Regions from separate parts of the Colwellia sp. 20A7 genome, predicted to be linked through region 2. Evidence: predicted binding sites of a transcription regulator. Region 2 holds the regulator's gene; each other region holds the start of a gene.
What was found. Region 2 encodes sigma-54, which starts transcription at its own class of promoters, with help from an activator protein. Its sites were predicted from a motif close to GTTGGCACGNNNNTNGNNT; they were not measured.
Positions count from the first base shown of each region.

Region 1: the regulator sigma-54 is predicted to act here: its motif matches at 910-928, upstream of GQS55_RS03285 (PEP-CTERM sorting domain-containing protein).
Region 3: the regulator sigma-54 is predicted to act here: its motif matches at 1,391-1,409, upstream of flgB (flagellar basal body rod protein FlgB).
Region 4: the regulator sigma-54 is predicted to act here: its motif matches at 1,302-1,320, upstream of GQS55_RS13330 (ANTAR domain-containing response regulator).

Region 1 is NZ_CP047130.1:749,982-752,191, forward strand. Features, by position in the region: gene speA (biosynthetic arginine decarboxylase) at 1-579, opposite strand, end outside; gene GQS55_RS03285 (PEP-CTERM sorting domain-containing protein) at 970-1,656, shown strand; gene GQS55_RS03290 (DUF6702 family protein) at 2,088-2,210, opposite strand, start outside.
Region 2 is NZ_CP047130.1:529,381-531,590, forward strand. Features, by position in the region: gene ptsN (PTS IIA-like nitrogen regulatory protein PtsN) at 1-106, opposite strand, end outside; gene hpf (ribosome hibernation promoting factor) at 124-411, opposite strand; gene GQS55_RS02265 (RNA polymerase factor sigma-54) at 456-1,967, opposite strand; gene lptB (LPS export ABC transporter ATP-binding protein) at 2,052-2,210, opposite strand, start outside.
Region 3 is NZ_CP047130.1:1,003,164-1,005,373, reverse strand. Features, by position in the region: gene GQS55_RS04370 (flagellar hook assembly protein FlgD) at 1-527, opposite strand, end outside; gene flgC (flagellar basal body rod protein FlgC) at 538-957, opposite strand; gene flgB (flagellar basal body rod protein FlgB) at 960-1,355, opposite strand; gene GQS55_RS04355 (CheR family methyltransferase) at 1,656-2,210, opposite strand, start outside.
Region 4 is NZ_CP047130.1:3,098,393-3,100,602, reverse strand. Features, by position in the region: gene GQS55_RS13335 (CmpA/NrtA family ABC transporter substrate-binding protein) at 1-615, opposite strand, end outside; gene GQS55_RS13330 (ANTAR domain-containing response regulator) at 625-1,257, opposite strand; gene GQS55_RS13325 (ribosomal protein uL16 3-hydroxylase) at 1,649-2,210, shown strand, end outside.

The DNA of each region.
Region 1 (2,210 bases), 220 kb from region 2:
ATTCAACTTTTTAGCTTCGGTTAAAATCATTTCAAGTTCAGACATTTTTTCAAGTACAATATGTACTTTATGTCCTAGTTTCTCTCCGATTAATGCTAAACGCACGTACTCTCGGTCTTTGTAACCATTACAAACGATTACAGATGACACCTTTTGAGCCATTGCTAAAACTGCAAGTAATTCAGCTTTACTACCAGCTTCAAGCCCTAGCTGAGTGTATTCTTTGTTATGTTGGCTTGCCAAAATTTCATCAACAACTTCACGTTGTTGATTCACTTTAATAGGATAAACTAATAAATACTTTTGCTGATAATCATAGTCATCTATCGCCTTATTAAAAGCCTCACATAGGCTATGAATACGATGATGGATTATTTGTGGGAATCGTACTAAAGCCGGTAGTGTTAAGCCCTTGTCTTCAATCATTTTGGCAATACTGCTCAAGTCTACTGTGTGATTTTGATTATCAACTTTTGGTGCGACATATACCTTGCCTGCATCATTGATTCCAAAATAGCCCTGACTCCAATGACGTACATTGTAATGTGCGCGTGCGTTATCAAGATTATCTTTATTCATTCGTTTTCCTTTAGCCTTGCCATCTAATAATAGTCAGGGAATTAGTCATGTGTAATTGGGGCGAATTAGAATTTAACAGCCGTTTAATGTCAAACAAAAAAAATGATTACAAATAACCATTATTATTGATTAGTACGAGATAGCAGACCGTTACAATATTTAGAATATTAAATTATAGATGAAGAAATACAATTGATATTCCCTTTACGACTTTTTAACATCTCAATTAAAAGTCTACTGGTTGGGCCAGTAACGTCAGGTTTTTTAACAGTACTACTTTTTCAGTTTTTTTGGGAATTGTAACCAATTGAATTAAAATGTAATTGTATTTATGGCGTGTTTTTTGCTTTAGTGTTCTATAAGTGTAAATATAATTAGAAAGGAACAAAGATGAAATTTAAGATTTTAAATACAGTAGTTGCAGGATTGATAGTACTTGTTAGTGAAGCTGCTAATGCAGGTATAATTAATTGGACTGAGGTGCAACATACTACTGATTTTAATGATGTACTTGATTTTGGTAATACAGTTGAAGCAATTAATGCGACAAATACAAACTCTGGAAGCGTTACAGTAAATGGTGTGGAATTTTATAATTCTACAAATTTATTATCTGCAGGTGGTTTTGTTGGTGCGTTAAATAGTGCATCAACAAGTGATGAAAGTTACGATAATTTCTTAAATAGCTTTGATTATGGAAATGGCTCAGACTTAACTACATTGACTATTGGTGGCGGCAACCTAATTGATGGCGTAGATTACTTTATTCAATTATGGCTTACTGACTTAAGAGTTGCTAGTCGTGATATGTCTTTTGGTGATGGTAATGGCAACAGTGTAGAATTGGATGCTACTGAAGTTGATTTTGGTCAATATGTTATCGGGCAATTTACTGCTACAGGTGATACTCAAGAACTTAGTTTAGATGCTTTGAATTCTGCTAATGCTCATATAACAGGTTATCAAATTAGACTTTCTGATGTATCAGCAACATCAGTTTCAGAACCATCAACACTTGCTATTATTGCATTAGGTCTGATGGGATTTGCTTCTCGTCGTTTTAAGAAAAAATCTTAATAATTCTGTAAATATTTAGATTTATAAAAACATCAATTGTAATGGTTGGTGTTTTTTTGTTTCTGGTAATTGATAATATTAACTTTCCTAAGCAATGATAGTACAGAATACATAATCTTTTATTAGTTCATCATTTCAATGCTTACGGGTATAAACGTTATATTTATACCAATCGGACTAATTAATTGATCACTTAGCGAGAATTAAAAGGCTTAGAGGCACAGGTTATACGTTCCAAACATAATCTAAGTACCAACATCCATGTGGGAACCCTGTCAAAATCAATAACGCGGCATTTAAGGCTTTTAAACTCGCCCTTCGGGAACTCATTAGCAAACTTATAACCGCACAATAAAAAAAACCTCAACATTTCTGCTGAGGCTTTGTTATTAAAGCTTAGTTATTAAGGCTTGTGTCACAAACTAAGTAGATTAGTTAAACTTAGCGATTAACCAGTCTTTGTTGTCACTAAAGTACAAAGTACGAATTTCATCTTTACCTTCAATATTAACCATATTGATTTGTGTTGACCAAAGATCGCGTAATGTACCATT
Region 2 (2,210 bases):
GTTCATTGGCGGCAAGTTGGCAAATTAGTTCAAGTAAACGTTTTTTACTCTGAACTGGAACTGCACATCGCGTGCAGTTCAGTGTTAATATATTTTGTAGTGTCATAATTATAATTGATAAAGCTAATGTTGTGTTATTTTGCCTTTGTATTTAAGTACTTGGCGATCTAATTTATCTACCAAAGTATCTATCGAAGTATACATATCAGCACTCGCTGCTGAAGCATGAATTTCACTGCCTTTTAAATGTATGGTTGCTTCAGCTTTCTGCTCTAACTTTTCAATTGTAAGTACAACGTGAACATTATTGATGTGATCAAAATGTCGCTCTAATTTAGCGAATTTTGTGTCAACACAATCACGTAATGATGAAGTTACTTCTACATGGTGGCCAGTAAGGTTAATTTGCATAAGTATATCCTTCTCTAGTTAAGTTCAGAAAATAAAGTCGCTGGTTATAGTAAACTCTTTCGTTGATTTGACGGTGGTATAGATAAAGACTCACGATACTTAGCTATAGTGCGCCTTGCAACGTTAATTCCTTGCTGTGCTAGTAAATCTGCCATTTTGCTATCACTAAGCGGTTTAGCTGGTGTTTCGGCTAAAATGAGTTTTTTAATTAATGAACGTATGGCTGTTGATGAACATTCACCACCATTTTCGGTACTAACATGGCTTGAAAAAAAGTATTTTAATTCAAAAATACCTCTTGGCGTATGCATGTATTTTTGTGTTGTCACTCTAGATATAGTTGATTCATGCATATCTACAGCTTCAGCGATGTCATTTAAAACCATAGGTCGCATAGCTTCTGCACCATGCTCTAAAAAGCCTTGTTGACGTTGTACAATGCAGTTAGATACTTTGAGTAATGTGTCATTACGCGATTCTAAACTTTTAATAAACCATTTAGCTTCTTGCAAGTTTGTTCGAATAAATTGGCCATCATTACTCGAAGACTTTGTCGTTTTTGTCATGGCTGCATATTGCTGATTAACTGATAACTTAGGAGCAGTATCAGGATTTAATTCCACAACCCAACGACCATTTTTCTTTTCTACTGAAACATCAGGGATAACATATTGATCATCACTTTTAACAACAACGTCACCAGGACGAGGGTTTAAACTTTGTATTAAACGCATCACTTCGCGTAATTGATCTTCCTTAAGGCGTGTTTTACGCATTAATTGACGATAGTCACGATTCCCGAGCAAGTCAATATGTTCACTGATAATTAATTTACTTTCTTTTAAGTAGGGGGTTTCAGGATCAAATTGATTTAATTGAATAATTAAACAATCAGCAATTGAGCGAGCGGCAACACCAACAGGGTCAAAGACATTAATACGTTTTAATACTGCTTCAACTTCATCAAGTTCAAGCCCTTCTATACCAACACTTTCTAAAATTTCATCACTTGATACCGTAAGGTAACCAGCTTCATCAACGGCTTCTATAATGGCGATAGCAACAGTGCGATCGGTTTCTGAAAAAGGTGTTAACTCCATTTGCCATAAAAGGTGGTCTTGTATTGAATCGATTGTTTCACCTTGATAAGTGTAATCTTCACTTGGGCTACTAATTGCACCTGTATTTGACGTGCCAGCACTGTAACTCTCTTCCCAAGTTGTATCAATATTCAGCTCTTCTGGAATGTCATTTTTTTCCATCGCCTCAGTAGTGCTTATCTCATCAATAGAGGCGGATGAATCTTCACTCCCATCACTAGTAGATTGTTCAGCAATTGTGGCTGAAAATGCTTCTTCAAGTGTATTTCCACTGTCCTCTGAATTGTTATCTGAGGCTTCTTGATCATTAATTTCAAGCAGGGGATTACTTTCAAGTACTTCTTGAATTTCTTGTTGAAGCTCTAACGTTGATAACTGCAAAAGCTTGATCGCTTGTTGCAGTTGTGGCGTCATGGTTAGTTGTTGTCCTATCCGGAGTTGCAGAGTTGGGCGCATCTACGTTGTCTTAATTCCTGTTATTATTATTTATAGTTACTCACTTAGCGTAAGTATAGTATAGGTATTTATTATATGTGTTAACTATAGCGTGAATTGCTCGCCTAGGTATACATCTCTTACCTTTTGATTAGCAAGAATTTGATTAGAATCGCCTTCTGCTATTATTTCGCCGTGACTAACAATGTAAGCATGTTCACATACATCAAGCGTTTCACGAACATTGTGATCAGTAATTAGAAT
Region 3 (2,210 bases), 470 kb from region 2:
CTAAAACGGTAAGCTCCTGTAGCAGCATCACTACCATCCGAAGCTTTGCCATCCCAAGTAAAGGCTGAACCACCTTCCCCTATATTGCCCACAGAAACTGTTTGAATAATTTCACCCGCAACATTCTCAACATAAATACTGACATTACTTGCTGCTTCAGTAGTTACTATTTTACCTTGAGCAGATTCTCCTTCGGTCATCCCAAAAACATTATCTTCAACTAAAACACTTCGACCTACTAAGGATGATGCTTGTAGGGCTTGACTTGAAGTCATTGAATTAGCAAAACCAGCAAAAGAGTCATTTAACTGACTTACACCGTCTGTTGTAGAAAACGCGGTCATTTGAGAGATCATTTCATTGTTATCTGCAGGTTCTGTTGGATCTTGGTTTGCTAACTCTTGTGTTAACAACGCAAAAAAATCAGCCTGTGTGAGCATGCCATTGCCACCACTATCAGCAGCTTTATACTCTTCTTTTTGCCAATAAAGGGAATCTAGGCCATTTGTACCACTAATAGTTTCCATTTCCTACTCCTTATGACTGACCAAGTTGCAGTGTTTTAGTTAACATGTTTTTTGCTGACTCAGCTAATTGCACATTAGTTTGATATGAACGAGATGCAGAAATCATATTAGTCATTTCTTCAATCACATTGACATTAGGTTTATAAATATAACCATCTTTGTCTGACATAGGATGTTCAGGTGCGTATTCAACATTTAGAGGTTTGTCACTTTCAACTATCCCTAATACTTGTACACCCACACTACTTTCTTGTCCGCCGGCAGCTTTTTGCATAGCAGCGGCAAAAACTGGATGCCGAGCACGATATGTTTCACTTACACTTGAGCTAACACTATCAGCATTAGCAATGTTACTTGCTGTGGTATTTAAACGCATTGACTGCGCACTCATACCACTACCTGTGATGTTAAATACGTTAAAAAGGCTCATTATTATCCACCTCCTGAGATGACATTTTTCAGGGCTTTTATCTTTCCGTTAAGAAATTGAACCCCAGCTTGATACTCTAATGTATTTTCTAGATACAAGTTTCGTTCCACTTGTACATCGACTGTATTACCGTCTCCGGTATCTGGTTGATCTGGATTGCGAAAAGCAATGTTATTATTCATGTCAGTACGAACATCAAAGTGTTTAGCATGAGTTTTACTCATACCCATTTGTTGTTGACCAGCTTGTTGCATGGCCTTTTGAAAGTCCATGCCCTTTGCTTTATAACCAGGGGTATCGGCATTAGCAATATTGCTAGCGATCACTTCCGCTCGCTGAGATCGCAAAAGCATTCCCTTTGCGTGAAGTTCAAAACCTTTATCAAAGCTAATAGCCATAATAACTCACCATCAATTATATTTAACATTGAGACATTCAATAATTATGCCAACAAAAAATATAATGGAGTTACTTAGATAAAAATTGTTTAGTAATAAAGAAGAGGTATTAAGTGATTAAAGTATTCTGGTGTTATAAAGAAAGAAGATAATAGGTTGTAAGTTAAATAAATATGCAATGGATATATTGATTAGGGTTAATTAAACATTAGGTTTCACAGTTTAGATTACGTTTTTTTCTTGTAAATTTCGCCACTATATTTGTCATTAGCGATTAAAAATAAGAGAGATTAATCTCTCTTATTTTTTTTGATAAATGATACCAGGATTACAACGCAACATATCAAAATCTGAATTTAATCCAGAAAGAGATTCTGAAGCGCCTAAAAATAAATACCCCTTGTCATTCAAAGTGCCATGAATTTGACTTATTATCTGTGCTTTGATTTCAGGTGAAAAATAAATAAGCACATTACGGCAAAAAACAATATCAAAACGCCCCATCAAACTATAGCTATTAAGTAAGTTAAGCGGACGAAAGCTCACCATCTTCTTTACTTCGTCCTTGACTTTTAGCATACCGTTATCACCATTTTCGAAAAATTGTCTCTTCCTTTCTTCAGATAAACCTCGTGCTAATGCAAGTGAATCATAATGCCCATATTTACAGTGTTCTAACATGGTTGTTGAAATATCAGTACCAATAATTTGGATGCCTCTTGAGAAGCTACCAGGATTACTTTTTTGATATTCTAAAATTGACATAGCAATAGAATACGCCTCTTGACCAGATGAACTCGCTGCTGACCATATCTTTACAGGCGTTCTACTTTGGGCCAAATCTGGCAATATTTT
Region 4 (2,210 bases), 2.0 Mb from region 2:
TACCCCAACGCCTTCACGGACAGCTTTAGCATTCCAAGGACCACCAACACAAAAACCATCAAGATCGCCTGATTGCATTGACGGTACCATTCCCGAAGGCGGCACAAATAACAAGTTAATGTCTGACAACGAAATATTACTTTCTTTTAACCATTCAATAAGTTCATAGTAATGACAGCTATAAGGAAATACGACAGCAAAGGTGAGTTTTTCTCCTTCTTTTTTACGCTCCTCTATCTCCGGGCTAAAAATACTTGCTGAAAAGGGCATGCTAATTTCAGTGTTATTTTGATATGACAATAATTTTTGATATAAGGCTGTTGATATGGTGATACCGTTGCCATTGCGGCTTAAGATCAATGGAGAGATAACTTGAGACTCTTGACCATACAAACCTAAATTACTTGCAATGGGCATTGGTGCCAACATCTGCGCAGCATCAATTACACCTAAATGTAGTTTATCTCTTAAGGTTGCCCAGGAATTTTGCTTGGTTAAGGTTACATTTAATCCCCATTTTTTAAATATGCCCATTTCATAAGCAATGACGACAGGGGCGCTATCTGTTAAAGGCATAAATCCCAAGCTAATATTTTTCTTTTCAATTTTAAACATGACTTTTCTCTAAAATATACTTGCAACAGATAGAATGTTTTTGGCAACATCGTCCATTTTCTGGCTGTTATCCATCGCGATTTTTCGGATGAAATTATAGGCGTCGCTTTCAGAAAGCTGTTTTGTTTCCATTAGCCAGCGCTTAGCTTTATCGATATTCTTTTGACTTGATAATTTTTGTTTAGTATCAGCAAGCTCTTGTTTCATTCCTTGAAAAAGACCAAACCTAGCAATTGCGACATCAATAATAGACTTCACTCTGTCCTGGCCAATATCGCCCACTACATAAGCACTGACACCTGATTTAACTATTTGACTAATTGTTGTGCTATCGTTTTCTTGTTCAGAAAAAACAACGATAGGTTTAGGGGCGAATTGAGATATTTTATTCAGGTTTTCAAGCATATCCCGATCAGGGGATTCTATATCTATAATGATGACATCAGGATTTAGTTGCTCAACATCCTTTAGTAAAGGAACACCTGAATTGGCGATATGGTAGATGTCATACTCAGTATTCGTGAGCACATTCATTAAGGCTTTCGCTTTTGCATGGTTGTTTTCTGCAAGTAGTACTTTCAACTTTGCAGTTTGTTCTTTTACATGATTATTTTTAGATAATGATAAAGTGTTTTTTTTCAATTTATTCAAATTAAATTAACAAATAACGTATATTTTGGAAGATGAAGCAGTATTCGTGCCATTTAATAAAGTTAATAATATCAAGTGGTTGTCTTTATGTTTTATTTGTATATATTTTGTTTTGTTAGTTTATGATGCAGTGGTGCCCCAAAATAACAAATTTAATATAAGGTTAGCGAATGTATTGTTTTTCTTTTTACTCACTATTTTGGCTGAAGAGTAACCAATATATTTCTGTATTAGTTTATCGACAAGATTAAACGTTAATTTTGTAAAATAGAAAAACTTTATACCCAATAACATTCAAACTAGACGCACTTACCCGTATAATCTCAGCAATAAAGAATAAGCCAATAGTACAAACCGGCACTTAAACACCTTAGAGAGCATTATGTATAACTTAGATTTAAACCAAATGAGCAAAAATGAATTTTTAACGACTTACTGGCAGAAAAAACCAGTGGTGATTCGCCAAGGCTTTAAAGATTTTGTTGACCCTATTGCTGCAGATGAATTTGCAGGCATTGCAATGGAAGAAGCAGTGCAATCTCGTTTGATTTCTAAAAAAAATGGTGAATGGCAAGCTGAGTTTGGCCCGTTTGAAAGTTATGAACATTTAGGGGAACGTGATTGGTCTTTGGTTATTCAAGCCCTTGATAACTTTTCTGAAGAAGCTGCGGAATTAATAGAGCCTTTTAGGTTTTTACCTCATTGGCGCTTAGATGATTTAATGGCAAGCTTTGCTACTGAAGGTGGAAGTGTTGGTCCTCATGTAGATAACTACGATACTTTTATTTGTCAAGGATCAGGTAAGCGCCATTGGAGAGTAGGGGGAAATGGTCGACATACTGAAGTTATTGCCCATGAAGCGTTATTACATGTAGAGCCGTTTGACGCGATTATCGATGTTGAATTAGAAGCTGGCGATATTTTATATATTCCACCAGGCTTCC